DNA from 3 places in the Streptomyces sp. CLV115 genome. Region 2 is predicted to be linked to each of the others. Evidence: riboswitches for the same ligand, from Rfam matches in the RefSeq annotation. Region 2 holds a riboswitch; each other region holds the start of a gene.

Region 1 (9,731 bases), on a different contig from region 2:
TCGCGTCCGGTGCGACCCGCGCGCACGCGGTGCGCGGCGCGGGCGGCTTCTCACCCGCCGGGGCGTCCGCCGCCGTGCCCGGGTCGATGACGAGCGCGATCCGCTTGGTGCCGTCCTCGGCCGGGGTGTCCGCGCAGATCTTCGTGAACTCCGCGGCGCGGCGCGGCTTCGCCGAGTCCTGGGAGTCCTCGCTGACCGAGAACCGGAAGCCCTGCACCGCCCCGTCGTCCGGCCGGACGAGCGACGGGCCCTGGGTGGCATACGTCCAGCCGGAGCCGGAGCCCTCCCAGAACGACCAGTACCGGTACCCGGCCGCCTGGGCCGGTCCCGCGCCGAGCACGGCCAGGACGGCGCCCAGGACCACCAGCAGCGCGGTGGCCCGCCCCGCGCGCCTCACGGCTGCCTGTTCTTCCGGCGACCGCTGATCAGGAAGAACGCGATGGCCGCGAGGACGAGGGCGATGCCGACGTACCACCACACGCCCCCGATCACGTCGTCGCCGCTGTGGACCTGGTCCTTCTCCGTGGCCTCGTACCCGGTGTCGGCGGACGGGTCGGGCGTCACGACGGAGGCGGGTTCGGGGCCGGCCGCGTTGAGCCGGGCGACCAGGTCGACGCCGCCGAAGTCCCGGGCGTCGTTGCCGGTCGCGTGGGCGGCCAGGACCAGCTGGGCGTAGGCGGCGGGGCCGTTCTGGCCGGCCCAGTCCGCGGAGTTCTTCTTCAGCCAGTCGACGGCTCCGGCCGCCTTGTCCTGGTGGCCGGCCGCGGAGAGCGCGACGACCGCGTCGGCGGTGTTGCCGAAGTCGGGCTGCGGGGTGGTGTCGGTGGCACCGGGCATCGGCGCCAGGTTCAGGTGGCCGCTGCCGGCGAGGGCGCCGGTGAGGTAGTGGGCGCCGTTCTGGGCGGCCTGCTCGGGCGTGAGCCCGGAACCGGACCGGCAGGTGGGCGCCTTGCCCGCGGCGTTGTTCCCGACCGCCAGAGCCTTGCCCATCGTGCCGAGGACGGCGGCCGCGGTGGCGTCCGCGTTCGCGGCGAGCCCGCCCTTCTTGTCGGGCTGGTAGGCGAAGGCGCCGCCGTCCTTGCCGCCGCACGGGAGGGCGAGGGCGAGCAGCGGGTCGTAGGGGGTCTTGCCATCGGGGGTCGTGATGTCCGCGAGGCGCTGCCCCTGACGGGCGAGGGCGCCGATCACCAGAGAGGTGGAGTTGGCGTCACTGGGCGCACCCGCGGTGTAGCCCCAGCCGCCGTCCTCGTTCTGTACGGACTTCAGCCAGCGCACCGAGTCGTTCACGGTCTCGCGGTGCCCGCCGACCTCGACCAGCGCCTGGGCGGCCGCCGCGGTGGCATTGGTGTCCCGCACCGTCTTGGCGTCGCACGGCTGGGCGGCGTCGGGCCGGTACGCGGCGTAGGAGCCGTCGGCGCACTGCTGGCCGATCAGCCAGTCCACCGACTTCGCGGCCGGGGTGACCCCTTCGAGCCGCTGCGCGAGGAAGGCCAGGGACTGCCGCCACACCCCGTCGTAGGTGGGGTCCTTCGTGCCGTACAGCCCGGACGGCAGCGCGACGGACGGCGAGGGCGAGGGGGACGGCGCTGCCACCGCGACCGGCGCAGCGGCCGCGCAGAGCACGGCGGCGGTGGCGGCGAGCGTTGCTGCGCTGCGACGTACGGTCATGGCGGGCGGGGCCTCTCCTGCGGGGTGAACCGGGCACAGGCACGCTCAGGCACCAGGCTCCGACCCCGTGTACCTCGACGGTGCCGACCACCGGGGGATCCGGTGGTCCGAGCCGGTCACGACCGCGGACAGGGCATTCCGACTCACCGCCTGCGAAGACGGTTCACGGCTGCGTGGTCAGTGCCGGATTCGCACCGGCTTCCCCCTGAACGGGCATGATGACGACCCGCACACTCTACCGGGCGGCACCACCCGGACTCCGGGCCGGGAGGAGCGCCCCGTACGTGTCACTGCTCACGTACGCGCCCTGCCCGCGCAAGCGCGCCCCTGCCCACGTAAGCGAAACCACACGCACCCCACTCACACCACTCACACCACGCACACCGCCCCACCGCTCACACCGCTCACACCGCGAGGTAGGCCACCGGCTCGCTCCCCGGCACCGCCTCCGCACGCCCCAGCTTCACCAGCCGCCGCAGATGCGCCTCCGCCTCCGAGACGGCGATGTTCCGGGAGCCGTGCGGGATCTGCTCCCAGGGCCGGTTCCACTCCATCCGCTCGGCCAGCTCCCACGGCGTCAGCGGCTCCGCCAGCAGCCCGAGCAGCCCCGTCAGCCGCTCCTCGTGATGCCCGAGCAGTTCCTGCACGCGCCCCGCCGCATCGGTGAAGGCGTACTGATGGGCGGGCAGCACCTCGGCGGCCCCGAGCCTGCCGATCCGCTCCAGCGAGTCGAGGTAGTCACCGAGGGGATCGGTGGCCGTCGCGTCGTCCGGGTCCTCGTACAGCCCGATGTGCGGACTGATCCCCGGCAGCAGATGGTCCCCCGAGAAGAGCCGTCCCCGCCCCGGCAGATTGCCCGGGTGCTCCTCCTCCAGGTGCAGGCACACATGCCCGGGCGTGTGCCCCGGTGTCCAGATCGCCCGCAGCCTGCGCCCCGCCAGGTCCAGCAGCTCGCCCGGCACGATCTCCCGGTCCGGGAGCGCGGCCCGCAGCCCCGGCAGGGTGCGTGTCCGGCTCCGGCCGGCCGCGGCGGCCCGCAACGGCGCGAGGTGCTCCTCGGGTGCTCCGACCGCGGTGAGTTTGGCCGCGAGATAGGTCAGCCACCTGCCGGGTTCGGACTCCCGGGTACGGCGCACGATCGCGGTGTCCGCCGCATGCATGGCGATCCAGGCCCCGGAGGCCTCGCGCACCTGCCCGGAGAGCCCGTGGTGGTCGGGGTGGTGGTGGGTGATGACCACACCGTGGATGTCGGCCATCTCCGTGCCGACGGCGGTGAGTCCGGCGCCGAGCGTGTCCCAGGCCTCGGGATCGTCCCACCCGGTGTCGATCAGCACCGGGCCCCGATCGGTGTCCAGGACGTGTACGAGGGTGTGGCCGAGCGGATTGTCCGGGATGGGCACCTTGATGCTGTGCACGCCCCCGCCGTGGTCGGTCACCTGCGTCATGAGGTCCCCATCTCTCTGGACGGCGTACGGGTTCGCGGCTCCGATGCGTCGCCCCACTGTAACGAGAACTTGTTCCAGTAGTAGCCCTGGTCGACCATCTGGTTCGGGCGTACCTGCCGAGCCGGGCGATCACCCCAGGTGCGGCGTCGCTCGGTTCGCCCGGAAGTGGTCGATCCTCAGCCGCTGGGTGTGGTGCATGGGCAGCGCGTCCAGTTCGTCCGGGGTGACGAATCGGAGGTCCGTCGACTCGCCGGAGATGCCCAGTTCGCCGCCGATGATGCGTGCCGTGAACACCACAGCGAACTGGCGGCGAACCTCACCGTCGCTGTACGCGATGACATGCTTCGGGTCCGTGTATGTGCCGACGAGCCCGGTGATCTCGACATTGAGCCCGGTTTCCTCCCTGACCTCCCGGACGGCGGTGCCGGGCAGTGAGTCGGTCAGGTCCATGCCCCCGCCCGGCAGGGCCCAGAGTCCGTTGTCCCGCCGTCGCTGCATCAGGATCCGTCCCGCCTCGTCCGTCACCACGGCGGAAGCGGCCACGACCAGGCTGTTGGGCTTCGGCGCGTTCGGGTCGTCGTAGAACTCGGTCCGTGCCATGGGTTCACCTTTCCACGGGTGTGGCCGTGTCCCACGTGGCGCTGAAACTGTCCGCGTACACGTCGAACATGCCGCCCCCGCGATTGCGCCGCAGGTGCCACACGGGTGCCCGGTAGGCGTTGACGCCCCAGGCGTGCGTGTTGACCAGCATCTGGTCGTCGGCCCGGTACAGGCTGTTGTAGAGAGTCGTCCCGTGCGTGCGCAGTTCGATGCCGGGTATGTCGGTCAACTGCCGGTAGTGCATGAGCGCCAAGCGGCAGCGGGACTCGATACCGTGGCCGAACTTCTCCTCCTTTCCGCGCTGTTGGACATTGGGGCTGTCCGCTTCACCGATGGCGATGCGGACGGCGCAGCCTTCGGTCGCGCGCTTGCGCAGCAGGTCATTGAGTCCGGGATACGCCTCGTGGAGGAACACGGCTGCGTAGACCAGTACGTCGATCTGTCGGCGTGCCGCGGCGAAGAGGTCCACAAACATGGAAACGGGAAGGTCTGCCCGCTGTTCGTAGAGTGCCAGGAGCTCGGAACTCACGCCACGCGCGGCGCGTGCCTGGCGGAGTGCCGGCCACAGCGCGTGTACGTCTTCCTTCAAGGTCTCGGCGGCCTTCAGTGCTGTTGCCCGCCGGGGGACGCGCCCGAGGTTGACCCATCTTTCAACGCTCTTGGGGTCGACACCCGTCGCTTCGGCCAGGCCTGCGTGAGTCCACCCCCCGGCTGTCATGGTGGCTCGCAAGCGCTCGTTGGGCATGCAGGTGGCTCCCTCGGGGGTTCGCTGACATTGCAGGGACGTTCTACCTCCTGTGGGACGTCCCGAAGTGGGAAATGTGCGAGGTTCCTACGTCCCGGTGACAGGCGCGACGATCGCCCGACCAAATGGCGTGCGAGGAGAGTGTTCATGTCTGATTCGACCCATCACCGACCGTCCGTCGACCATTCCCCGTGGTTCGGCACCGACCCGGTGCCGGAGCCCGGGTGTGATGTGTGCGGGGCCTTGGCCGGGGAACGGCGTCGGGCACGGTCCGAAAGTGACCTGTCGAGGGTCAGCGCCGTGAACGTGGAGATCCGGCGCCACCCGCACGCGAAGCGGCGGGGGCGTTCATGACCTCGGCGGGAGAGCGCCTGATCTCTTCGCGCCACGGCCTGTGTGCGGGGCACCACCCGATCCGGTACGGCCCGGTGATCCCGGCGGGCGCTGTCGCGGTCGTGGACTACTGGAACTGGAACTGGTATCAGTTCTGACACAGAGTCAGATATTGGGGCGGGTACGCACCGGTTCGCGGGAGGCAGCAGCCATGACCGAGCTTGTCGAACACGGAAAACTGTTCATCGGCGGGGAGTTGGTCGATCCGCTGGGCCGGGAAGTGATCGAGGTCGTCTCGCCCCACACCGAGCAGGTCATCGGCCGGGTGCCGCACGCCTCCCGGGCGGATGTGGACGCGGCCGTCGCCGCCGGGCGACGGGCGTTCGACGAGGGGCCCTGGCCCCGGATGAGCCTGGACGAGCGGATCGCGGTGGTGACCAGGATCAAGGACGCGTTCGCCGTCCGGTACGAGGAGATCGCCAGGGTCATCAGCTCGGAGAACGGCACCCCGTACACGTCGAGCGTCATGGTGCAGGCGCTCGCCGCGATGATGGTGTGGGACTCGGCGATCACCGTGGCCCGGGACTTCCCGTACGAGGAGCGGCGGGCCGGGGCACTCGGACCGCTGCTGGTGCGGCGGGAGCCGGTCGGGGTGGTCGCGGCCGTCGTGCCGTGGAACGTTCCGCAGTTCACCGCCGCCGCCAAGCTCGCGCCCGCACTGCTGGCGGGCTGCTCCGCCGTGCTCAAGGTCTCGCCCGAATCCCCGCTGGACGCCTACATCCTGGCCGAGATCGCCGCCGACGCCGGGCTGCCGGAGGGCGTGCTCTCCATCCTTCCGGCCGACCGCGAGGTCAGTGAGTACCTGGTCGGGCATCCCGGCGTGGACAAGGTGTCGTTCACCGGGTCGGTGGCCGCCGGGCGCCGGGTGATGGAGGTCGCCTCCCAAAACCTCACCCGCGTCACACTGGAGTTGGGCGGCAAGTCCGCCGCGGTGATCCTTCCCGACGCCGATCTGGACGCCGCCGTCGCGGGCATCGTCCCCTTCGCCTGGATGATCAACGGCCAGGCGTGCGTGGCCCAGACGCGCATCCTCGTCCCGCGCTCCCGCTACGACGAGACGGCCGAGGCGTTCGCCGCCGCGGCGTCCGCGCTGAAGGTCGGCGACCCGCTCGAGCCGGCCACCGAACTCGGCCCCCTGGTCGCACGGCGCCAGCAGCAGCGCTCGCTCGACTACATCCGGATCGGCCAGGACGAGGGCGCCAAGATCCTCACCGGCGGCGGCCGCCCGGCGTCCCAGGAACGGGGCTGGTACGTCGAGCCGACCCTCTTCGGCGACGTCGACAACTCGATGCGGATCGCCCGCGAGGAGATCTTCGGCCCCGTCATCTGCCTGCTGCCGTACGGTGACGAGGAGGAGGCCGTACGGATCGCCGACGACTCCGACTACGGGCTCAGCGGCAGCGTCTGGACCGCCGACACCGAGCGCGGCATCGACATCGCCCGCCGCGTCAGAACGGGCACGTACAGCGTGAACACCTTCAGCCTCGACATGCTCGGCCCGTTCGGCGGGTACAAGAACTCCGGACTGGGCCGGGAGTTCGGGCCCGAGGGGTACGGCGAGTACTTCGAGCACAAGATGATCCACCTGCCGGCCGGATACGAGGGGGCGTGATGGGCGACCGCTGGGCCGTGGAGGTCGACCGAGGGGTCTGCATCGGCTCCGGGATGTGTGTGAACCACGCACCGGGTGCCTTCGCCCTGGACACCGCCCGCCAGTCCCGCCCGTCGGCCCCGGAGACCGGCGCCGACGAGAAGGTCCTCGCGGCCGCGGAGGGGTGCCCGGTCGAGGCGATCACGATCACACTGACCGACTCGGGAGAGGTCGTCTTCCCACCGGAGGAGTAGGCGGCGGTTCTCCCGCGCGAACTCGAACGACGCACGTGAAGCCGGCCCGTACCGGAGCGAATCCGGTACGGGCCGACTCGTTGTCTCCGTGCTTCCGGGACCAGTGGCCGGTGCCCCTGTCGCGGGCGACGAGGTCCACGTACCCGTTCGCGCGCAGGTCGCGTGCGGTGGTCGGTCGAGCTGCGGAAGACTGTCCGGATGATCTCCTCGACCTCCGGGACGCCACAGGAACGGGCCCTTGGGCATGTCGCGAAGCTGGCGTCGGGCCCGCCGTTGGATCCGGCGCTGCGGGTGACCCTCAACTTCCACCCGGATCGGCTGCTGCGCGGCAGGCCGGTCCTGGACGCCATGGCCGAGGACGGTGGCTACCGCTCGCAGTTCGTCACGGGGACCAGTAACGGCGGACTGACCGCGCATCCCGGTGGTGACCGCTGGCGTTGGGAGAGCCGGATCTTCGGTGGTGCGTACGACGAAGCGCCCGCTCGTGAGCGGCCGGTCTACGGGGCGTTGGACTTCCGCCGCAAACCCGCCGGCGCGGCACCGAGGTTCGGCTCCGCCCATTTCCGGCTGACGCCCGAGACGCTGACGCGGACCACGTTCTGCTACCCGGACAGCTTCCTCGAACCCTCGGACTTCGGTGTCGCGGCCCGCATGGGGCTCATCGAACTCGCCCTCGCCGACCGGCAGGACGACCTCGACGACTACATCGAGGCGCAGGTCCACGGGCCCGTACGGCCGGACGGCCATGTGGAGGCGCTGGTCCTGGACCCCTGCTACCGGGGCTCGGCCGTGGAGGAGGCGGCCCTGCGTCTGGGCTGCCCCGTGGAGTGGCACCCCGGCTTCCGGCTCACGGTCGATGAGCTTCTGCGCCATCCCGGCTACCGGGGGCAGGAATACGTCGACCTGGGCGTACGGATCGCCGTCGACGGTGTGCTCGATCCGCGCATCGTCGGGGAGGCGGCCCGGGCCGGACACCATGACCTCCAGGCGATCAAGAAGGTGTGGCACTGCGTTGCGCGTTTCGGGGCGCCCGGAAGGGTCGCTGACGATTCGGTGAGTCCGGCACCGGCATAGGCGGCTGCGTGCGTTCAACCGTCCGTTGTCCGCCCGGCCGGCACGTCCGCTGAGGGCAGGGGCCTCCGGTACGTGAGGCGGCGCGGCTTCGCCGCGCTCCCGCCGGCTCAGTCGTACCGGCGCAGCAGTCCGGCCACGTACGCCTCCAGCCGTTCCCCCAGCACCTCGGGCGTCAGATCGTCCCGTCCCAGCTCGCGCCACGGTCCGGCCAGTTTGGCCGCGTCCGGGCAGTAGTGCAGGGCGTCGAGCAGCCGCCAGTACAGGTGGTCGGGGCCGGTGGCCAGGCCGTGGCCGCCCTGCGCCTCGTACCGGCCGCGGAAGTCCAGCCCGTACGCCGGTCCGTGCAGCAGGGCGAGCGCGGTCGAGCAGTGCGCCACATCCAGGTCGGCCGGGCCCCACGAGGTCTCGACCCAGTCCACGACACCGGTGATCCGCAGCTCGCGCCCCGTTCCCGAGAAGAGCACGTTCCCGGGGTGGAAGTCGCGGTGCAGGAAGCGGCCTTCGTACGGCGGCGGGTCGCGGCGGATCACGTCCACGGCCCGCTCCCACAGGGGGCCGTCCGGGGCGCGGACGCGTTCCGGGGACGTCCACGCCTGGTAGTGGCGCGGCCTTTCGGCCGGTACGACACCGTGGATGCGGACGAGTTGGGCCGCGAGCAGGTCCAGGCGCCGGTCGAGGTCGTCCCCGTCGACGCGGACCCGGCCCGGCAGCGCGGACATCAACAGGGTCGGGTGGTCGCAGTGTTCGGCGGTGGCGTCCACGGCGAGGGGGCCGGGCGCGGGGACGGAGTCCTGCTCGGCGAGCAGCGCCAGGACGGACGCCTCGCGGTTCAGTAGACCGGGAGCGTGGTGGCGGAAGAAGGGCTTCACGAAGGTGCGTTGCACCAGGTCCGTGCCGTCGTCGAGGGTCAGCCGGCGCATCTGGGAGCTCCAGCCGCCGGTCAGGAGACGGGAGCCGGCCACCGAGCGGCCGGGGCCTGTCTGCTTGGCCACCCACGCGCGCGTCGCCGTCCAGCCCCGGTCGCCGAGCCCGGTCAGCACCGCCGCCACGAACTCCCGCCGGTCGTCGCCGTGGTCGCGGAACCACTGGCCGAGTCGGTGCGTCGCGTCCGGCAGGTCGAGTCGTGTGTACTGGGCGCGCGCGGCCAGTGCCTCCTGTACGGCCTCGGTCACTTCGGGCGGGATCACCGCGTCCGTGCCCGGCACGGCGAGCACGGCCCGGCCCCCGTACGCCCGCAGCGCGTCGAGCGCGGGTGCCTCCCGCCAGCTGTCCGGCTGCCGGATGATTCCGCTGAACCGGCCGTCCCCGTCCCCGAAGGGCTCGTCCCACGCCTCGGCGGCGTACACGGCGGGCGCGCACAGCCCCATCGCCACCACACGGTCCCCGTAGTGCCGGGCGAGATCGGCCACCGTCTGCCCGCTCATGCTGAACCCCACCAGGACCAGCGGTCCGTCCGCCCCCGCGTACGCCTCGATCACCGCCACGGCCTGGTCGAACCGTCGCCGCAGGCTCAACTCGCCGAGCTTCCCGGTGCTTTCGCCGTGCCCGGAGAAGTCGAAGGCGATCGCGCGGCAGCCGTGGGCCGCGAACTCCCGTGCCAGCGGCAGCAGTCGCTCCTTGCTGCCGGTGCCCGCGCCGTGCAGCAACACGGCGGTGGTCCCGGCGGTGGTCCCGGACGGCTCACCGCCGTACACACCGCTGAGCCGTTCGCCGCCGTGGTCGTGGGTGAAGTCGAGGAGCATGCCTCCCATTCACTCATGAACGGCTTCCGCACCCTGCGGGGGCGTGGCGGGCGCCGGTCTCCATGGGGAGCGACGGGTCGGCTCCCTTGTGCCGGAATTTAACCGAATCTTCTTGCTGAATTTTATATATGCATGATAAATGCGGTCGAGGCGCGAGCGTTGTGAGCGGGCTCTGAGTTCGGGGTGGTCGGAAAGGGGTGGAGTGCCTTTGGGGGGCTT
Region 2 (9,731 bases):
CAGGCAGCCCGTGCGGTCGCGCAGGGCGGCGAGCATGTTCGCGGCCAGTTGCCCGGTTCCGTAGCGCGCGTAGCCGGCGACGCGGACGGGGCCGCCCAGCATGGCGGCGGCGTAGTGGACCGACGGGATCTCGGGGACCAGCGTGGAGACGGCGGTGGCGTGCACCGCGTGGGTGTGCACGACGGCGGCCGCGTCGGTGTTCCGGTAGACGGCGAGGTGGAGCGGGAGTTCGCTGGTGGGGGCGAGTTCGCCGAGTACGCGGTTGCCCTCCGGATCGACGCCGACGACGTCCTTCGGGCCCAGCCGGTCGTACGGCACTCCGCTCGGCGTGACCAGGATGGTGTCGCCGACCCGTGCCGACACGTTTCCCGAGGTCCCGACGACGAGGCCCTCGGCCGCCGTCCGCCGGGCGGTGGCGACGACACCCTCCCAGGCGCGTTTGATCGCGTCCCGCTGCTGATCGCTCATGCGCCGATCCTGTCAGCCGCGGCGGCGGACGGGTATGGGGTCGGCCACAGCCCCGCACCGCGGGAGAGCCGGGCCACGCCTGCCCCGAGGACAAGCGGAATGCCCGCGCTCCGCTTTGGAACACCCCAGCGCCCTACTCAGTTCATCTTCCGTTCATCCAGGTTGCCTACGGTCCACGTGCCAATGACGTCGAACGATTGCCTGGGTAAATGGAACACATCACGCTGCTACTCGCGATTGTGATCGTGACAGCTCTAGTGTTCGATTTCACGAACGGTTTCCACGACACCGCGAACGCGATGGCGACCACCATCTCGACCGGTGCACTCAGACCGAAGACCGCGGTGGCCATGTCCGCCGTTCTCAATCTCGTCGGCGCGTTCCTGTCGGTGGAGGTCGCCAAGACGATCTCCGGCGGGATCATCAACGAGGACGGGCTGCGGACAGAAGTCATCTTCGCGGCACTCGTCGGCGCCATTCTGTGGAATCTGCTGACGTGGCTGGTCGGGCTGCCGTCCAGCTCGTCGCACGCCCTGTTCGGCGGCCTGATCGGCGCGGCCGTGATGTCGGCCGGCTGGTCCTCCGTCAACGGCGGCACCGTCGTCACCAAGGTGCTGCTTCCCGCGGTCGCCGCCCCGATCGTCGCCGGTCTGGCCGCGCTGCTGGCCACCCGGCTGACGTACCGGATCGGCGGCAGGGTCCGCGACGAGGCCCAGCAGAAGGCCACCGCCAAGGGCTACCGGGCCGGCCAGATCGCCTCGGCCGGACTGGTCTCGCTCGCCCACGGCACCAACGACGCGCAGAAGACCATGGGCATCATCACCCTGGCCCTGGTCACCGGCGGTGTCCTGCACCCGGGCGCCAATCCGCCGGTCTGGGTCATCGTCGCCGCCGGCACGGCCATCGCGCTCGGCACCTACCTGGGCGGCTGGCGCATCATCCGCACCATGGGCAGCGGCCTCACCGACCTCAAGCCGCCGCAGGGCTTCGCCGCCCAGACCAGTGCGGCCACGGTCATCCTGGCCTCCTCGCACCTCGGCTTCTCCCTCTCCACCACCCAGTCCTGCTCCGGCGCCGTGATGGGCGCGGGCCTCGGCCGGCAGGGCGGTGTGGTCCGCTGGTCCACCGCCACCCGGATGTTCGTCGCCTGGGGTCTGACCCTGCCCGCCGCCGGTCTGGTCGGCGCGGGCGCGGAGCTCCTCACCAAGCAGGGCACCTGGGGTGTCGTCGTCGTGGCGGCGCTGCTGGTCCTGGGCTCCGGTGCGATCTGGCTCCTGTCGCGCCGCAAGCCGGTCGGCCACGACGACGTCGCACCGTCGGACGGTGACGTCGAACCGGCGGGCGTCGTCACCACGGCCATCGCCGCCGTCAGCCCGCCGCCCACCGCGGCCGCGGTGCAGGCACCGGCCCAGAACCTCATGACCACCATTCCGGCCCCGGCCGGAGCCACCCAGGACCCGGCGCGACCCGCCACCGTCTGAGCCGGCCGCCAGGCCGGCCGTCCAAGGCCGTCTAAGGCCGTCTAAGGATTCAGCATGAACATCGACTGGGCAGCCCTCGGCTCCGTATTCGGCGTCTCCCTCGTTGTCACCGTCGCACTGGTGGGCCTCTTCACCCTGGGCATCGTCGGCCTCTCCAAGCAGCCGGAACCGGCGGCGCAGGGCGGTTCCGGCGGCTCGCTGCTGCTGGCCCGCGCCGGCGCGTACGTCTGCTTCGGGCTGTGCGCGGCGGCCGTCGCGTACGGGATCTATCTGATCGTCGCCTGAGCCGCTCCCGCGCACGCTCCCCCGTCGGGCCGGACACCTCGGGTGTCCGGCCCGATGTGGGTATCAGCACACTGCACCGTCGCAGGTCAACGGCAGGTTGACGGGCGTTCGCGGAGCGTGGTGGACTGCCGGAGCCAATTACGGCGACAGCAGAGGAAGCCGGTGCGAATCCGGCGCGGTCCCGCCACTGTCACCGGGGAGCGGTCCCCCAACACCGGAAGTCACGGCTCGCACGAGCGGGCTGGAAGGCCGGGGGCACCGCGGATCCGGGAGCCAGGAGACTCTCGTCGCCGGTCACGTCGAACCAGGGCGCGGACCCTGAGTGAGGACATATCGCCATGCCTGGCTGCCGTGCGTCCGCTGTTTCGGCGCTCTCGACGAGAGCCGCCTGTACGAAGGTCCGCCGAGGCGCGACGGCCGGCTGAACCGTGCGAGCCGACCGCATCTTCGCGTACGGCGCCACGGCCGGCCTGATCGGCGATCTGCTGCTCGGTGACCCCCGCAGGGGGCACCCGGTCGCCGCGTTCGGGCGGGCCGCGGCGGACGTCGAGCGCCGGCTGTGGCGCGACCACCGTGGCCGGGGCGCGCTGCACACCCTCGTCTGCGCCGGGGGCGTCGCGGGTGGTGCCGCGCTGATCACCCGCGCCGTGCGCCGCAGCCCCGCCGCCTCCGTGGCGCTGACCGCCGCCGTCACCTGGTCCGTCGTCGGCGGCACGTCCCTGGGGCGTGAGGCGCGGGCCATCGGCGGCGCCCTGGCCGCCGGTGACATCGAGGTGGCCCGCGAGCGGCTGCCGCATCTGTGCGGCCGCGACCCGCACTCCCTGGACGGCCCGCAGATCGCCCGCGCCGTGGTGGAGTCCGTGGCGGAGAACACCTCGGACGCCGTCGTCGGCGCGCTGGTGTGGGGCGCGCTGGCCGGGGTTCCCGGGCTGGCCGGGTTCCGGGCCGTCAACACCCTGGACGCGATGGTCGGGCACCGTTCGCCCCGGCATCTGCGCTACGGCTGGGCCTCGGCCCGCCTCGACGACCTCGCCGGCTGGCCGGGGGCCCGGCTCACGGCCCTGCTCGCCGTGGCGGCCGGGGGGCGGCCGCGCGGCGCGGTCCGGGCCTGGCGGGCCGATGCCGCCAAGCACCCGAGCCCCAACGCGGGCCCGGTGGAGGCCTCGTTCGCGGGTGCGCTCGGCGTACGGCTCGGCGGCACCCTCGCGTACGGCGGCCGGGTCGAGCACCGCCCGGTGCTCAACGGGGAGACGGGCCGGGCCGTGGAGACCGCGGACATCGAGCGCGCGGTGCGGCTGTCGCGCCGGGTGAGCGCGCTGGCGCTGGGCGTCTGCGTGGCGGGGCGGCTCGGCGCGGCCCTCGCCGCACGTCGGCTCGCCGGGCGCCGGACCACCGGGACGAACATGGCGGGGCCTCGCACCGCAGGACGGAGAGACGCATGAGCGGCGGGCTGCTGGTCGCCGGTACGACTTCCGACGCGGGCAAGAGCGTCGTCACGGCAGGCATCTGCCGCTGGCTCGTGCGCCGGGGCGTGAAAGTGGCGCCCTTCAAGGCGCAGAACATGTCGCTCAACTCGTTCGTCACCCGCGAGGGCGCCGAGATCGGGCGCGCCCAGGCCATGCAGGCCCAGGCCGCCCGCGTGGAGCCGACCGCGCTGATGAACCCGGTGCTGCTCAAGCCCGGCAGCGACCGCTCCAGCCAGGTCGTCCTGATGGGCAAGCCGGTCGGCGAGATGAGCGCCCGCGGCTACCACGGGGGCAGGCAGGAGGCGCTGCTCTCCACGGTCGTGGACTGCCTGGAACAGCTCCGGAGCACGTACGACGCGGTGATCTGCGAGGGCGCGGGCAGCCCGGCCGAGATCAATCTGCGACGCACGGACATCGTGAACATGGGCATCGCGCGGGCGGCGCGCTTCCCGGTGGTGGTCGTCGGCGACATCGACCGCGGCGGGGTCTTCGCCTCGTTCTTCGGCACTACGGCGCTGCTGGCCGCCGAGGACCAGTCGCTGATCGCCGGCTATCTCGTCAACAAGTTCCGCGGCGACGTCTCGCTGCTGGAGCCGGGCCTGGAGATGCTGCGGGACCTCACCGGCAGGCCGACGTACGGGGTGCTGCCCTTCGCCCACGGCCTCGGCATCGACGAGGAGGACGGGCTGCGGGTCTCGCTGCGGGGAGTCGTGCGCGAGTCGGTCGTCGCACCGCCGCACGGCGAGGACGTGCTGCGGGTCGCGGTGTGCGCGGTGCCGCTGATGTCGAACTTCACCGATGTGGACGCGCTGGCCGCCGAGCCCGGCGTCGTCGTCAGGTTCGTGGACCGCGCCGAGGAACTGTCCGACGCCGACCTGGTCGTGGTGCCGGGCACCCGGGGCACCGTGCGGGCGCTGGCCTGGCTGCGCGAACGCGGCCTCGCCGACGCGCTGGTGCGGCGGGCGGCCGAGGGCCGGCCGGTCCTCGGCATCTGCGGCGGCTTCCAGCTCCTGGGCGAGCACATCGAGGACGAGGTCGAGTCCCGGGCCGGTCATGTCGAGGGCCTGGGGCTGCTGCCCGTACGCATCCGCTTCGCCCGCGAGAAGACCCTTGCCCGGCCCGTCGGCGAGGCGCTCGGCGCGGCGGTCGAGGGGTACGAGATCCATCACGGCGTGGCGGAGGTGCTCGGTGGAGAACCGTTCCTCGACGGCTGCCGGGTCGGCGCCGTGTGGGGCACCCACTGGCACGGCTCGCTGGAGAGCGACGAGTTCCGCCGCCGCTTCCTGACCGAGGTGGCACGGGGCGCCGGCCGGCGTTTCGTCCCCGCTCCGGACACCTGTTTCGCGGCGCTGCGCGAGGAGCAGCTCGACCGCCTCGGCGATCTCGTCGAGGAACACGCGGACACCGACGCGTTGCTGCGGCTCGTCGAGTCGGGCGCGCCGCCGGGGCTCCCGTTCATAGCTCCGGGAGCACCCGGAGCCCCGGGGGGGACGCCGGTGAACGGCGCGGGCCGAGGCCGCCTTTTTCATGACCATTCATTCGCAGGAGGGATCGCCCCGTGAGCACGCATTTCCCGTTCACCGCCGTCGTCGGGCAGCAGGACCTGCAACTCGCCCTGCTCCTCAACTCCGTCGCCCCGAACATCGGTGGCGTCCTCGTACGGGGTGAGAAGGGCACCGCGAAGAGCACCGCCGTGCGCGCGCTCTCGGCGCTGCTGCCGGAGGTGGACGTCGTCTCCGGATGCCGTTTCTCCTGCGCCCCAGGGTCGCCCGACCCGGCGTGTCCGGACGGCCCCCACGAGCCGGGTACCGGCGTGTCCCGGGACGCCCGCATGGTGGAGCTGCCGGTCGGCGCGTCCGAGGACCGGCTGGTCGGGGCGCTCGACATCGAGCGGGCGCTCGCGGAGGGTGTGAAGGCCTTCGAGCCGGGCCTGCTGGCCGACGCGCATCGCGGGATCCTCTACGTCGACGAGGTCAACCTCCTCCACGACCACCTCGTGGACCTGCTGCTGGACGCGGCCGCCATGGGCGCCTCGTACGTGGAGCGCGAGGGTGTCTCCGTACGGCATGCCGCCCGCTTCCTGCTCGTGGGGACGATGAACCCCGAGGAGGGCGAGCTGCGGCCCCAGTTGCTCGACCGGTTCGGGCTGACCGTCGAGGTCGCCGCGTCCCGGGAGACCGATCAGCGGGTCGAGGTGGTGCGGCGGCGGCTCGCGTACGACGACGACCCGGCGGGCTTCGCGGCCGGATGGGCCGACGAGGAGGACGCGTTGCGGGCCAGGATCGTCGCCGCGCGGGCCCTGCTGCCCGAAGTGCGGCTCGGGGACTCGGCGTTGCGGCAGATCGCGGCCACCTGTGCGGCCTTCGAGGTCGACGGGATGCGCGCGGACATCGTGATGGCGCGGACGGCCACCGCGCTGGCCGCCTGGGCGGGCCGTACGGATGTGCTCGCCGAGGACGTGCGCCGGGCGGCCCTGCTCGCGCTCCCCCACCGGCGCCGGCGCAATCCGTTCGACGCGCCGGGGCTCGACGAGGACAAGCTCGACGACACGCTGGAGCAGAACGGCGGCGGGGACGACGACCCGGACCCGGACGGCCCCGGTGGCGGCGGCCGCCCCCCGCAGGGCGACGGCCCCGGCACGCCGCCGGCGCCCGAGGGCGGGGCCGACGACGCGCCCGCGCCGTCCGTGCCCGAGCAGGGGCGGGAACAGGGCCAGGGGCAGCCGTCCGGGGGCGGTGAGCGGCAGCCGGTGGGCGCCACCGAGCCGTTCCGCACGAAGATGCTGAGCGTCCCCGGGCTGGGCGAGGGCGCGGCCGGGCGGCGCTCCCGGGCCCGTACCGAGCACGGGCGTACGACCGGCGCGCGGCGTCCGCAGGGCGCCCTGACCAAGCTGCATCTGGCGGCCACCGTGCAGGCCGCCGCCCCGCACCAGCGGTCGCGGGGCCGGTCCGGGCGCGGGCTGGTGGTCCGGCGGGACGATCTGCGGCAGGCGACGCGGGAGGGGCGCGAGGGGAATCTGGTGCTCTTCGTGGTGGACGCCTCCGGGTCGATGGCCGCCCGGCAGCGGATGGCCGCGGTCAAGGGTGCGGTCCTCTCGCTGCTGCTGGACGCCTACCAGCGGCGGGACAAGGTCGGGCTGATCACCTTCCGGGGCAGGGACGCCGAGGTGGCGCTGCCGCCGACGTCGTCGGTGGACGCCGCCGCCGCGCGCCTCGAACTGCTGCCGACCGGTGGGCGCACCCCGCTCGCGGCCGGGCTGCTCAAGGCCCATGAGGTGCTGCGGGTGGAGCGGTTGCGTGATCCGTCGCGGCGGCCGCTGCTGGTCGTGGTGACCGACGGGCGGGCGACCGGCGGCCCCGATCCGGTGGCGCTGGCCTCCCGGGCGGCGCGGCTGCACGAGGCGCAGGGCACCGCGTCCGTCGTCGTGGACTGCGAGTCGGGGCCGGTACGGCTCGGTCTCGCGGGAAGCCTCGCCCGCGATCTCGGGGGCGGCGCCGTCACGTTGGAGGAGCTGCGGGCCGACTCGATCGCCGGGCTCGTCAAGGACGTTCAGGAAACCAACAGGAGGGCCGCGTAATGCCGCAGGGACAGCCGACCACCGTGCCCGACGACGGGCTCACGACCCGTCAGCGCCGCAACCGTCCGCTGCTGATGGTGCACACCGGCATCGGCAAGGGGAAGTCGACGGCGGCCTTCGGGCTGGCGCTGCGCGCCTGGAATCAGGGGTGGCCGATCGGCGTCTTCCAGTTCGTCAAGTCGGCGAAGTGGAAGGTCGGCGAGGAGAACGCGCTGAAGGTCCTCGGGGCGAGCGGCGAGGGCGGCTCCGTCGTCTGGAACAAGATGGGCGAGGGCTGGTCGTGGGTGCAGCGCGACGGCCAGCTAGACAACGAGGAGGCGGCGCGCGAGGGCTGGGAGCAGGTCAAGCGCGACCTGGCGGCCGAGACGTACCGGCTGTACGTCCTCGACGAGTTCGCGTACCCGATGCACTGGGGGTGGGTCGACACCGACGAGGTGATCGAGGTGCTGCGCGAGCGCCCCGGTGCGCAGCATGTGGTCATCACCGGGCGCAACGCGCCGCAGAAGCTGCTGGACGCCGCCGATCTGGTGACCGAGATGTCGAAGGTCAAGCACCCGATGGACGCCGGTCAGAAGGGCCAGCGGGGCATCGAATGGTGAGGGACTGGCAGTGAACACTCCTCGTCTGGTGATCGCAGCGCCCTCGTCGGGCAGCGGCAAGACCACCGTCGCCACGGGGCTGATGGCGGCCTTCGCGGCGCGGGGTCTCGCCGTGTCCCCGCACAAGGTCGGGCCCGACTACATCGACCCCGGCTATCACACGCTGGCCACCGGCCGGCCGGGGCGCAACCTCGACGCGTACATGTGCGGCCCCGACCGGGTCGCCCCGCTGTTCGCGCACGGGGCGGCCGGCTGCGACCTCGCGGTGGTCGAGGGTGTGATGGGGCTGTACGACGGTGCTTCGGGCCAGGGCGAGCTGGCGTCGACCGCGCAGGTCGCGAAGTTGCTGCGGGCGCCCGTGGTACTGGTCGTCGACGCGTCGTCGCAGTCGCGTTCCGTGGCCGCGCTGGTGCACGGTTTCGCCTCGTGGGATCCGCAGGTGCGCCTCGGCGGGGTGATCCTGAACAAGGTCGGCTCCCAGCGGCACGAGGCGCTGCTGCGGGACGCGCTGGAGGAGTCCGGTCTGCCGGTGCTGGGGGTGCTGCACCGGGCCGAGCAGGTGGCCGTTCCGTCGCGTCATCTGGGTCTGGTGCCGGTCGCCGAGCGGCGGGGCGACGCGCTGGGCGCGGTCGCGGCGATGCGGGAGCAGGTGGTGGCGGGGTGCGATCTTCAGGCGCTGATGGCGCTGGCCCGTTCCGCGCCGCCGCTGCCGGGCGAGGTGTGGGACGCGGCGGAGGCGATCGCCGGCTGCGGCGGGCCCGTGCCGCTGTCCGCCCCGGCCGGGGCCCCGGTCGTCGCGGTGGCCTCCGGTGCCGCGTTCACCTTCTCGTACGCCGAGCACACCGAGCTGCTCACCGCGGCCGGGGCCGAGGTCGTGCCGTTCGACCCGTTGCGGGACGAGGCGCTGCCCGAGGGCACCCGGGGGCTGGTCGTCGGCGGGGGGTTCCCGGAGGTGTACGCCGGTGAGCTGTCCGCCAACGCGGCGCTGCGCAAGGCCGTCGCCGGGCTGGCGGAGTCCGGGGCCCCGGTGTCCGCCGAGTGTGCCGGGCTGCTGTATCTGGCGCGTTCGCTCGACGGGCTGCCGATGTGCGGGGTCCTCGACGCGGAGGCCCGGATGTCGAAGCGGCTGACGCTCGGCTACCGGGAGGCCGTGGCGATCTCCGACAGTGTGCTGGCGGCCCCCGGCACCCGGGTGCGCGGCCACGAGTTCCACCGCACCGTGCTGGAGCCGGGCGCCGGCGCCGATCCGGCGTGGGGCATGCACCAGCCGGAGCGGCGGGTCGAGGGGTACGTACAGCGGGGCGTGCACGCGAGCTATCTGCACACGCACTGGGCGTCGGCGCCCGGCATGGCCCGCCGGTTCGTCGAACGGTGCGGGCCATGAGCCGGAGCGGGAACCGGTGCCGGGAGCGGTGAGGCACCCGGGGGCGGTGCGCTGCTCAGTCCGCGATGCCCACCACGAGCCAGATGAAGCCCACCCCGGCCACGGTGCACAGCAGCGTGGAGCGCACCGGGTGTTCGTGGTGTGCCTCGGGGAGGATCTCGGCGGCCGCCAGGTAGAGCAGCGCGCCGCCGAAGAAGCCGAGATAGCAGCCGAGGAGTTCCGCCGGAAGGATGAACAGGAGCGTCGTCGCGGCGCCCGCGATCGGCGCCAGCGCGTCCGCGAACAGCATGATCAGGGCCTTGCGGCGGGCGTTGCCGTACAGGCTGGTGATCGTGTACGTGTTGAAGCCGTCGGCGAAGTCGTGCGTGATGACGGCGAGCGCGACGGCGGCTCCCATGCCCGCGCCCACCTGGAAGGCCGCGCCGAGGGCGACGCCGTCCATCAGACTGTGGCCGACCATCGCCGCCGCCG
Region 3 (9,731 bases), on a different contig from region 2:
TGGCCCGGGCCGGCGCCAACCCGCCGGACGGGGCGGAGCTGCGGGCGGCACTCGACCGGAGCTGAACACGCCCCGGCCGGGGACGGCGGTGCCCGGGAGTCTTTGTCACCCGGGCACCGTCAGATGCGGGCTGCTGTCGTCGTCGAGGAACTCGACGACGGCGAGGACGATCAGCGCACACAGTGCGATCCACACCGTGACCAGCCCGGTCGGCCGGTCCCAGGCCACCAGGACGGCGGCGGCCACCACGACGACCGCCCAGTTCAGCGGGCGCCTGGCGCGGTGCACCCACCGGCCGACCGGGCCGCCGGTGAACCCGGCCGCGTCCCGGACGGCGCCGATGCCGCCGTTCCACATCGCCATGACGCGGCCGGCGGCGCGGCCGTCACCGGTCAGCCAGGCGGCGAGCGCCACCACGATGCCGAGCGTGACGACCATCCGGACCAGGACCCGCATCGGGTCGGCGAGGGCGTCGAAGACCGCACCGGCCGCGGGCTGGGACACCCCGGACGGCAGGCTGTCGAGATAGAACGCCCGGCCCACCCAGATGGCCAGACCGAGCACCGCGGCACCGGCCGCGACCGCGAGCGCCGTCGTGACCAGTGCGCGACGGCGGCGGACCGCGAGGAGTACCCCGCCCGCGGCCAGCACCAGGGCCGCCAACGGCAGCCAGAACCCGATGACCTGGAGTGCCCGGAACCACTTCTTGGCCTTGCCGACCGAGTCGGAGGTCAGCACCGTGAAATCGGTGTGGATCTCGGGGATCCTGGCCGCGACGCCCAGTCCCCGGTCGACGAGACGTTGTTTCACCCGGTCGATGACGGGTGCGAGGTCGATGGTGACGGTGTCCCCGGTGATTTCCACCGCCCCGCCGCCGCTTCCCGAAAGGGCCTTGAGCGTGGCGGACTGGGCGGACCGGTTGAGGTCGGTCCAGATCTTCGCGAAGGCGTCGCTGGAGACGAACCTCTCCGTCGTCCCGCGCACGAAGTTCGAGATGCCCGTGGTGAGGGGGCCGCTCAGCTTCGACAGCGCCTTGTCGAGCACCGGCCGGTCCGCGGGGGAGACATCGGCCAGCAGGGCCTTCACATCCAGGTGCCCCATGACGGCACCGGTGACGCGATCGGCCACCGCGGTCCGCACATCGGGGTCGGAGGCGAGCGGCGTCATCATCGCCACATAGTTGTCGGTGTCGCCGATCTGGTTCTTCGCCCAGGTCGACACGATGCTCAGCGGAGTGAGGACGGCCGCGACGACGATGAGCAGCACGGCGAGGAACGAGCGGGCCCCGGGCCGGTGCCGGACCGGGGCGCGGGTCTCCAGCACGGCCACCCTGGCGCGCAGCGCATCCAGTTCGGTGTGCTCGTCCGGGGGTTTCGACTCATCGTGATCCGCTGCCATTCCCCCAGGGGACGGCCGTCCGTCGCGCACGGCGCGGCGGGCTGCTGCGGACGGGTGAACAGGGTCACCGTGGCGTGCGGCACCGTTCGGCCCGCCGGAGGTATCCGTGACCCTTTCGGCTCATTGGCCGCATCCTCGCCGGGGCTACTGCCGTTCGACAACCAGTAGGCCTGATCGATTACGGAGGAGGGGGCGGACATGACGATGATCGACAGGGGCGTCGCGGTGACCGGGCTGGGGGTGGTGACTCCCGCAGGCGCGGACGAGCACACTCTCTGGGAGGGACTGTGCGCCGGTGTTTCCACGGCCCGCGGCTGCGAGGAACTGGCCGGGCTGCCGGTCGACTTCGGCTGCCCGGTGGACGGGATCGACCTGGACGCGGCGGTCGGCGGGCGTTCGGTGTGGCGGATGGCGCGGTTCGTGAAGATGGCGCTGGTCGCCGCCCGCCAGGCCGTGGCGGACGCCGGGCTGTCGCCGGAGCGGTGGGACGGCGACCGGGTCGCCGTGGTGCTCGGCGTCGGGGTGGGCGGGGTGTCCGTGCTCGTCGACAACGTGCGCAGGCTCGACGACGGCGGAGCGGACGCGGTGTCACCGCTGCTGGTTCCGATGATGATGCCCAACGCGGCGGCCGGGGAGCTGGCCATCGCGCTGCGGGCCCACGGCCCCAGCCTGGCCCCGGCGACCGCCTGCGCGTCCGGGGCGACGGCCGTCGCCGTCGCCCGCGACCTGCTGCTGAGCGACCGGTGCGACGTGGTGGTGGCGGGCGGTGCGGAGGCCGTACTGACCCCGCTGGTGGTGAGCGCCTTCGCGGGGATGGGCGCGCTCTCGCTGCGCACCGGTGATCCGGCGGGTGCCTCGCGGCCGTTCGCCGCGGACCGGGACGGGTTCGTGATCGGCGAGGGCGCGGCCGTGCTCGTACTGGAACGCACGGCCGACGCGTACGCCCGGGGCGGACGGGCGCGCGCCCTGCTGACCGGTGCGGGCTCCGCCACCGACGCCCACCACCCCACGGCCCCGGACCCGGAGGGCGGCGGTGCGCGCAAGGCCGTCGGGGCGGCGCTGCGCGAGGCGGGCTGGGCGCCCGGCGAGGTCGACCACATCAACGCGCACGGCACGTCGACGCAGCTCAACGACGCGATGGAGACCGCTCTGATCTCCGAGATCTTCCCGCACCGACCTTCGGTGACCGCGCCGAAGGGCGTCCTCGGGCACACCCTCGCCGCGTCCGGGGCGATCGAGGCGGTCGCCACCGTACTGACCCTGGAGCGGGGTCTCGTCCCGCCGATCGCCAACCTGGACTCGCTGCCGGACGGGTTCGACCTCGACTGTGTGGTCAAGGAGCCCCGGATCCAGCCGGTCGAGCGGGCGCTGAGCCACTCCTTCGGCTTCGGCGGACACAATGTCGTGCTCGCCTTCCAGCGCGCCGGTGCGGACGGCCCGCCGCGGAGGGGACCGGGTGTCCTCGCCGTTGCTTGATCGTTATATTTTCCATGACCGCAACGATCGACAGTCCCTCCGCGGAACGGTCCACGGAGCTCCTCACCGATGTGCTCCTCGGCGCCAACCACCGCCGGGAGCACGGCTTCTGGCAGCGGCTGATCAGCACCGCCCCCTTCCGCCGCCCGGACGACCGCACCCCCGAGGAGCGCCTGGCCCTCACGTACGAGCGGCTGCGCGTCCTCAACGACTGCCTGGACAGCGGGGCCCGGCTGGCCGCCGATCCCCGCGCCCTCGCCGCCCTGCACGAATGGCTCGGTCCGGTGGACCCGGCGCTCACCACGGTGGCGGGGATCCACTACAACCTCTTCCTCGGCAGCCTCCTCGACCACGGTGGCGACGGCGATCGCGATCTGTCGGACTTCCTGCGGCTGCGGCGCACCGGCACCTTTCTCTGTACGGAGGTGGCACACGGCAATGACGCCGCGGCCGTCGAGACCACCGCCGCGTACGACCGAGAGCGCGACGGGTTCGTGTTGTGCACCCCGCACGCCGGGGCGCAGAAGTTCATGCCCAACACCGGTCCGGCCGGCGGCCCCAAGACCGGGCTGGTGGCCGCGCGCCTGCTCGTCGACGGCGCCGACCACGGGGTCTTCCTCTTCCTCGTGCCGCTCACCGACGAGCGACAGCCGCTGCCCGGAGTGCGCATCCGCATGCTCCCCACCCGTACGGGCAGCCCGGTGGACCACTGCCTGACCTCATTCGACCGGGTCTTCGTGGGACGCGCCGCGCTGCTCGACGGGGACCACGGACGGGTCGGTGCCGACGGGGAGTTCAGCAGTGCCGTCGACAACCGCAGGCGGCGCTTCCTCGCGTCGATCGGGCGCGTCACCTCCGGGAAGATCTCGATGACGGCCTGCGCGGTCGGCTGTGCGCGCGCGACGCTCGCGGTCGCCGTCCGCTACGGCGGTCACCGGTACATCTCGGGCCCCCGCGGCTCGCACCGGGTGCCGGTGATGGCCCACCGCAGCCACCACGGCCCGCTCGCCGCGGCCATGGCCACCGTCTTCGCGATGAGCCTGCTGCACCGCAGGGCCCTGGACCGCTGGGAGCGGGGCGAGCGACGGGAGGAGGCCGAGCGGCTGGTCGCCGTCGCCAAGGGGTGGATCACCTGGCAGGCCCGGTCCGTGATCGTCGAATGCCGTGAACGCTGCGGCGCCCAGGCGCTCCTGGAACACAACGGCATGAGCGAACTCGTCACCGGGGTGGAAGGCGCCATCACCGCCGAGGGAGACAATCTGGCCATCCACGCCAAGGCGGCCGCGGAGATGCTCTTCGCCGCCGCACCCGCCGCCGGGGCCTCGTCCGGCGGCGGCCCCGGCGATCTCGACGACCCGGGCTTTCTCGGCGGGCTGCTCGCGGAGCTGGAGCGGATCTGGTTCGAACGGGCCCGGGAGCGGATGGGCCTCGCACCGCACGGTGATCCGCTGGGGCGGTGGAACGCGGCGGCCGGGCCCGCCCTGCGCGGCGTCGAGGCCCACGCCCAGCGGCAGGCGGCCGAGGCGTACGCGGAGGCGGTGGCCGTGCTCCCGGAAGGGCCCGCCCGCGACCGGCTCGGCGAGCTCGAACGGCTCTTCGCGCTCGACCGGATCGCCCGCAACAGCGGTGACCTGCTGGCGGCGGGCCTGCTGAGCGCCGACCAGGTCAACGGCCTGCCGGGCAGGGTGGAGCAGCTGATCGCCACCGTCGCCGCCCATCTGCCCGCCCTGGTCGACTCCTTCGCGCTGCCGCCGGAACTGCTCGCGGACTGGCCGATCGCAGGCGCCGACTACGTGGCCGCGTACGACGATCCGGGGGCTTTCTGGCAGACCGGCGGGGGTCGGGACACGGTTCGGGACGAGCGGTGACGGCCATGACGAGAAAAGGAACAGTTGTCCGGGGCCGTCGGTTCAGGGAGACCGCCGGGGCCCTCGGTGTGCGTGTTGTCCTGCTGGCCTTCTGGGGTACGGCGTCCGTCCTGGCCCGGTGGTGCGGGGATCGCGAGGAGGGCGCTGCCGAATCGGTTCGGCACAAGGCGTAACTGGAGGCACTCCACCCAGTTGATTCGGCGTCGGGACGGTGTCACCGCCGGCCCGACAGCCGGACCGAATAATGGAGAGAAAGCTGATGAGTGCGATTCACCCCAAGATCACCGAGGTTCTGACACACACCTTCAAAGTTCCCGCCGCAGAGATTCACCCGGGCTCCACGATGGACAGCCTGGAGATGGACTCCCTCGCCGTCGCCGAGTTCGCCGTCCTCATCAGGGACACGACCGGCGGCGACCGGGACTTCGACCAACTCCCCAAAAACGCCACGCTGGCCGACATCAGCCGGTTCATGGACACGGCGGCCGGCGGCGGGGCGCGGGTGGGCGGCGGGGCAGCGATGAGCAACGCCCGATGAACAGGCCGGCCGTCGCCGTCACCGGACTGGGCATGATCACCCCGGTCGGCAACGACACCGAATCCACCTGGCGGGGCGTGTGCGCGGGCCTGTCACCGGCCCGCACCGTCGCCGGGCTCGACGGATGCGCGATCGACTTCGCCTGCATGGTCGACGGCATCGATCTGGACGCCGCGATCGGCGGCCGGGCGTCCTTCCGCATGGGGAAGTACGTGAAACTCGCCGTCCTCGCCGCCCGCGAGGCGGTCACCGACGCCGGACTCGACCCGGCCGGGTGGGACGGCAGCAGGGTCGCGGTGGTCGTCGGCACCAGCAGCGGCGGCTCCGCCTCGCTGACCGAGCAGGCCGTCGTGCTCGACCGGCTCGGCGCCGGGGCCACCTCACCGTCGGGCATCCTGCTCACCATCCCGAACATGCCCGCCGCCGAGATCGCGATCCAGCTGCGGGCCACCGGCCCCAGCCTGGCACCGTGCACCGCCTGCTCGTCCGGCGCCACCGCGCTGTCCGTCGCCCGCGACCTGCTGGTCACCGGGCAGTGCGACATCGCGATCGCCGGAGCCACCGAGTCGATCGTCTACCCGGCCGCCATGGCCGCGTTCGCCAGGTCCGGGGCCGGGGCCCGGCGCGACGGCGACCCGGCCGGACTGTGCCGGCCCTTCGCGGCCGACCGGGCCGGCCTGGTCATGGGCGAGGGCGCGGCCGTCATGGTGCTGGAACGGACGGACGACGCCCGGGCCCGGGACGCGGCCCCACGGGCGCTGCTCGCCGGCACCGGAGCCACCACCGACGCCCACCACCCCATCAGCCCGCATCCGTCGGGCGTGGTCGCCCAGGCGGCGGTGGAGGCCGCGCTGCGCGACGCGGGCTGGGCGGCCGAGGACGTCGAGCACGTCAACGCGCACGGCACGGCGACCCCGGTCAACGACGCCACCGAGGCCGCCCTGATCGCCCGGGTCTACCCGCACCGGCCACCCGTCACCGCGCCCAAGGGCGTACTGGGGCACTGCATGGGAGCGGCCGGAGCGATCGAGGCCGGACTCACCGTCCTCACGCTCCAGCGCGGAGTCGTACCACCGATCGCCAACCTGGACGCCCCGGCGCCCGAGTTCGACATCGACTGTGTCACCGAGCAACCTCTGCGGCGGCCCATCAGGCGCGCCGTCAGCCATTCCTTCGGATTCGGCGGCCACAACGCCGTACTCGCTCTTCAGCGTCCCTGAGAGCCGTTCCGCAGGCAGCAGGCAGGTGGTGCGACGGGACAACAGCCCGGCGTACCACCGGCCCCACACCGCCCGTGAGCTGCACAGAGGCACGTGATAGCTTGCCGGGGCCAGTCAAACTCCACCCAGGAGTCAGGGAATCCGGTGCGAATCCGGAACTGACGCGCAGCGGTGAGGGGGACGGGCGGGGCCACAGCCACTGGGACCACCCTCGGGTGCCCGGGAAGGCGCCCCGTCCGGACGAACCCGAGTCCGAAGACCTGCTGGCATCCGCGACCCGGCACCGGGCCGCGGGACTCCGTACAACGGGCTCCGCGCATGAGCCCAGAGACGCAGAGGGACTCCGTGCCGTCCATAGCCAGCCCCGTCCGCACCGTCGCCCTGCTCTCCGCGGGACTGGTCCTGCTGACCGCCTGCGGAGGCGGAGCCGGTGGCACCACCGCGAAGCCGGGCCGCGCGGACGGATATCCGGTGACGCTGAAGAACTGCGGCCGCACCGTCACCGTCGATGCAGCGCCGCGCCGTGCCGTCTCGGTGGACCAGGGATCCACGGAGATCCTGCTCTCCCTCGGCCTCGCCGACCGGATGGCCGCCACCGCGACCTGGACCGACCCGGTGATGAAGGGCCTGGAGAAGGCCAACGACGAGGTGCCCAGGATCGCGGACAACCGGCCCTCCTCGGAGAAGGTCCTCGACCGCGAACCGGACTTCGTCAGCGCCTCGTTCGAATCGACACTCGCCAAGGGCGGCGTCGCACCCCGCGAACAGTTCGAATCGCTCGGCGTCCCCACCTACGTATCGCCCGCCGACTGCGCCGGCAAGGACAACAGCGGCGGCGGCGACGGAGCCCGCACCGCGCCGCTCACCATGGACAGCGTCTACGGCGAAGTGCGCGACCTGGCCAAGGTGTTCGGCGTACCGGAGCGCGGCGACTCGCTCGTGGCCGCGCTGCGCGAACGGGTGCAGAAGGCGACCGAGGACATCGACGCCTCCGGCACCACCCTCCTGTACTGGTTCTCCGACTCCAAGGCCCCGTACCTGGCGGGCTGCTGCGGAGCCCCCGGAATCATCACCGAAGAACTCGGCGCGAAGAACGTCTTCGACGACACCCACGAGGAATGGCCCCAGATCAGCTGGGAGACCGTCGCAGACCGCAACCCCGACGTCCTGGTCATCGGCGACCTGACCCGCAGGGCCCAGACCGCCGAGAGCGCCGCGAAGAAGATCGAGTTCCTGGAGTCCAACCCCGCCACGAAGAACATGGACGCCGTCAGGCACAAGCGGTACGTCCTGCTGAGCGGCCAGGCCATGAACCCGTCCGTCCGGACGGTCGAGGGCGTCGAACGCGTCGCCGCCGGACTGCGCAGGTTCGGGCTCGCGCGGTGACGCCGACCGAACGCGGCACGACGGTGACCGCGCCACCGGCCGCCGTCGCACCGGTGGGCGTCACGAAGGGCGTACGACGGCTGCGCGGCGGGGTCCTGTGGGCCTGCGGCCTCGCGCTGCTCGTCGGCTCCGTCGCGGTCGCCGTCACCATCGGCCCCGCCCGCATCTCGGTGGGCGACGTCTGGTCCGCGGTGGCCGCCCACCTCGGCGGAGGCCGGTCGCGGCTCTCCCCGATCCGGGACGGCATCATCTGGAACCTGCGCATGCCACGCACGCTGCTCGCCGCGGTGTGCGGCGCCGGGCTCGCGGTCTGCGGCACCGTCATGCAGTCCCTCCTCCGCAACCCGCTCGCCGACCCGTTCGTCCTCGGAGTCTCCTCCGGCGCGTCCACCGGCGCGGTGGTGGTCGTCGTCCTCGGTGTCGGCGGGGGAGCGTTGTCGATCTCGACCGGCGCGTTCATCGGGGCGCTGTGCTCGTTCGCCCTGGTGCTGCTGCTCAGCCACACCCTGGGCGGCACGACGGACCGGGTGGTGCTCTCCGGTGTCGCGGCCATGCAGCTGTTCTCCGCGCTCACCTCCTTCGTCGTGATGACCGCCGCCGACGCGGAGCAGACCCGCGGGGTGCTGTTCTGGCTGCTCGGCTCGCTCAGCGGGGTCGGCTGGACCGATGTGTGGGTCTGCGCCGCCGTGCTCGCCGTGACCCTGCTGATCTGCCTGGGCCACGCCCGTACGCTCGACGCCTTCGCGTTCGGCCAGGACGCCGCCGCCACACTCGGCGTCGATGTCGCGCGTGCCAGGATCGTGCTGCTGTGCACGACCGCGCTGCTGACCGCCGCACTGGTCAGCTCGGCCGGTGCCATCGGCTTCGTCGGTCTGGTGCTGCCGCACGCCGCCCGTGCCCTCGCCGGTTCCGGCCACCGGCGGCTGCTGCCGGTGACGGCGCTGGCCGGGGCGGTGTTCCTGGTCTGGGTCGACACGCTCGCCAGGACCGTGCTCGATCCGCAGGAGGTGCCCGTGGGCGTGGTCACCGCACTGATCGGGGTGCCCGCGTTCGTCCTGGTCCTGTACCGCACCCGGAGGACCGCATGACGGACGCGGCCGGCGCGGGACTGCGCGCCGAACGGGTCAGCCGGACGGCGGGCGGCCGCCTCGTCCTCGACGGGATCGACCTCGCGCCGCGGCCCGGCGCCACCGTGGGGCTGATCGGACCGAACGGATCCGGGAAGTCGACCCTGCTGCGGGTGCTGGCGGGAGTCCTGGCCCCGGAGACCGGTGTGGTCACCCTCGACGGACTGCGGCTCACCGAGATCGGCCGCCGCACCGTCGCCCGGCGCGTCGCCGTGGTCGACCAGCACGCCGTCACTCAGGTCGAGCTCAGCGTGCTGGACGTGGTGCGGCTCGGCCGCATCCCGCACCGCAGGGCCTGGTCGGCGCCGAACGGGGCGGACGAGGCAGCGGTACGCGAAGCGCTCGCCCGGACCGGTCTCGCCGACCGCGGCGACCAGTCCTGGCACACCCTCTCCGGGGGCGAGCGCCAACGCGTCCAGATCGCGCGTGCACTGGCCCAGCAGCCGCGCGAGCTGCTGCTCGACGAGCCGACGAACCACCTCGACATCCAGCACCAGCTGGAGCTCCTCGCGCTGATCGCCGCACTGCCGCTGACCGGCGTGATCGCCCTGCACGACCTCAATCTGGCGGCGATGTTCTGCGACCGGATCGCCGTGCTGAAGGAGGGGCGGGTGGTGGCCGTCGGCACGCCCTCGGAAGTGATCACCGAGGAGCTGATCGCGGACGTCTACCGGGTCGCCGCCCGCGTCACGCCGGACGGCCCGGACGGGCGGCCCTC

The links. Region 2 has a riboswitch for cobalamin ahead of AADR41_RS35985 (cobalamin biosynthesis protein). Riboswitches for the same ligand answer to the same signal wherever they lie in the genome.
Region 1: another riboswitch for cobalamin. It lies ahead of AADR41_RS11360 (prenyltransferase/squalene oxidase repeat-containing protein); the one in region 2 lies ahead of AADR41_RS35985 (cobalamin biosynthesis protein).
Region 3: another riboswitch for cobalamin. It lies ahead of AADR41_RS19400 (ABC transporter substrate-binding protein); the one in region 2 lies ahead of AADR41_RS35985 (cobalamin biosynthesis protein).

The regions. Positions count from the first base shown of each region.
Region 1 is NZ_JBCEWQ010000022.1:62,428-72,158, reverse strand. Features, by position in the region: gene AADR41_RS11365 (SCO2322 family protein) at 1-397, opposite strand, end outside; gene AADR41_RS11360 (prenyltransferase/squalene oxidase repeat-containing protein) at 394-1,668, opposite strand; cobalamin riboswitch at 1,779-1,919, opposite strand; gene AADR41_RS11355 (MBL fold metallo-hydrolase) at 2,073-3,113, opposite strand; gene AADR41_RS11350 (NUDIX domain-containing protein) at 3,243-3,713, opposite strand; gene AADR41_RS11345 (helix-turn-helix domain-containing protein) at 3,718-4,458, opposite strand; gene AADR41_RS11340 (hypothetical protein) at 4,809-4,949, shown strand; gene AADR41_RS11335 (aldehyde dehydrogenase) at 5,003-6,463, shown strand; gene AADR41_RS11330 (ferredoxin) at 6,463-6,696, shown strand; gene AADR41_RS11325 (DUF3626 domain-containing protein) at 6,895-7,770, shown strand; gene AADR41_RS11320 (alpha/beta fold hydrolase) at 7,878-9,512, opposite strand.
Region 2 is NZ_JBCEWQ010000175.1:253-9,983, forward strand. Features, by position in the region: gene AADR41_RS35970 (class II aldolase/adducin family protein) at 1-468, opposite strand, end outside; gene AADR41_RS35975 (inorganic phosphate transporter) at 678-1,949, shown strand; gene AADR41_RS35980 (hypothetical protein) at 2,004-2,234, shown strand; cobalamin riboswitch at 2,388-2,517, shown strand; gene AADR41_RS35985 (cobalamin biosynthesis protein) at 2,663-3,676, shown strand; gene AADR41_RS35990 (cobyric acid synthase) at 3,673-5,262, shown strand; gene AADR41_RS35995 (putative cobaltochelatase) at 5,259-7,277, shown strand; gene cobO (cob(I)yrinic acid a,c-diamide adenosyltransferase) at 7,277-7,876, shown strand; gene AADR41_RS36005 (cobyrinate a,c-diamide synthase) at 7,887-9,260, shown strand; gene AADR41_RS36010 (ZIP family metal transporter) at 9,316-9,731, opposite strand, start outside.
Region 3 is NZ_JBCEWQ010000052.1:19,422-29,152, reverse strand. Features, by position in the region: gene AADR41_RS19430 (carbohydrate kinase family protein) at 1-65, shown strand, start outside; gene AADR41_RS19425 (hypothetical protein) at 106-1,398, opposite strand; gene AADR41_RS19420 (beta-ketoacyl-[acyl-carrier-protein] synthase family protein) at 1,597-2,874, shown strand; gene AADR41_RS19415 (acyl-CoA dehydrogenase family protein) at 2,889-4,742, shown strand; gene AADR41_RS19410 (acyl carrier protein) at 5,002-5,280, shown strand; gene AADR41_RS19405 (beta-ketoacyl-[acyl-carrier-protein] synthase family protein) at 5,277-6,500, shown strand; cobalamin riboswitch at 6,595-6,782, shown strand; gene AADR41_RS19400 (ABC transporter substrate-binding protein) at 6,819-7,886, shown strand; gene AADR41_RS19395 (FecCD family ABC transporter permease) at 7,883-8,974, shown strand; gene AADR41_RS19390 (ABC transporter ATP-binding protein) at 8,971-9,731, shown strand, end outside.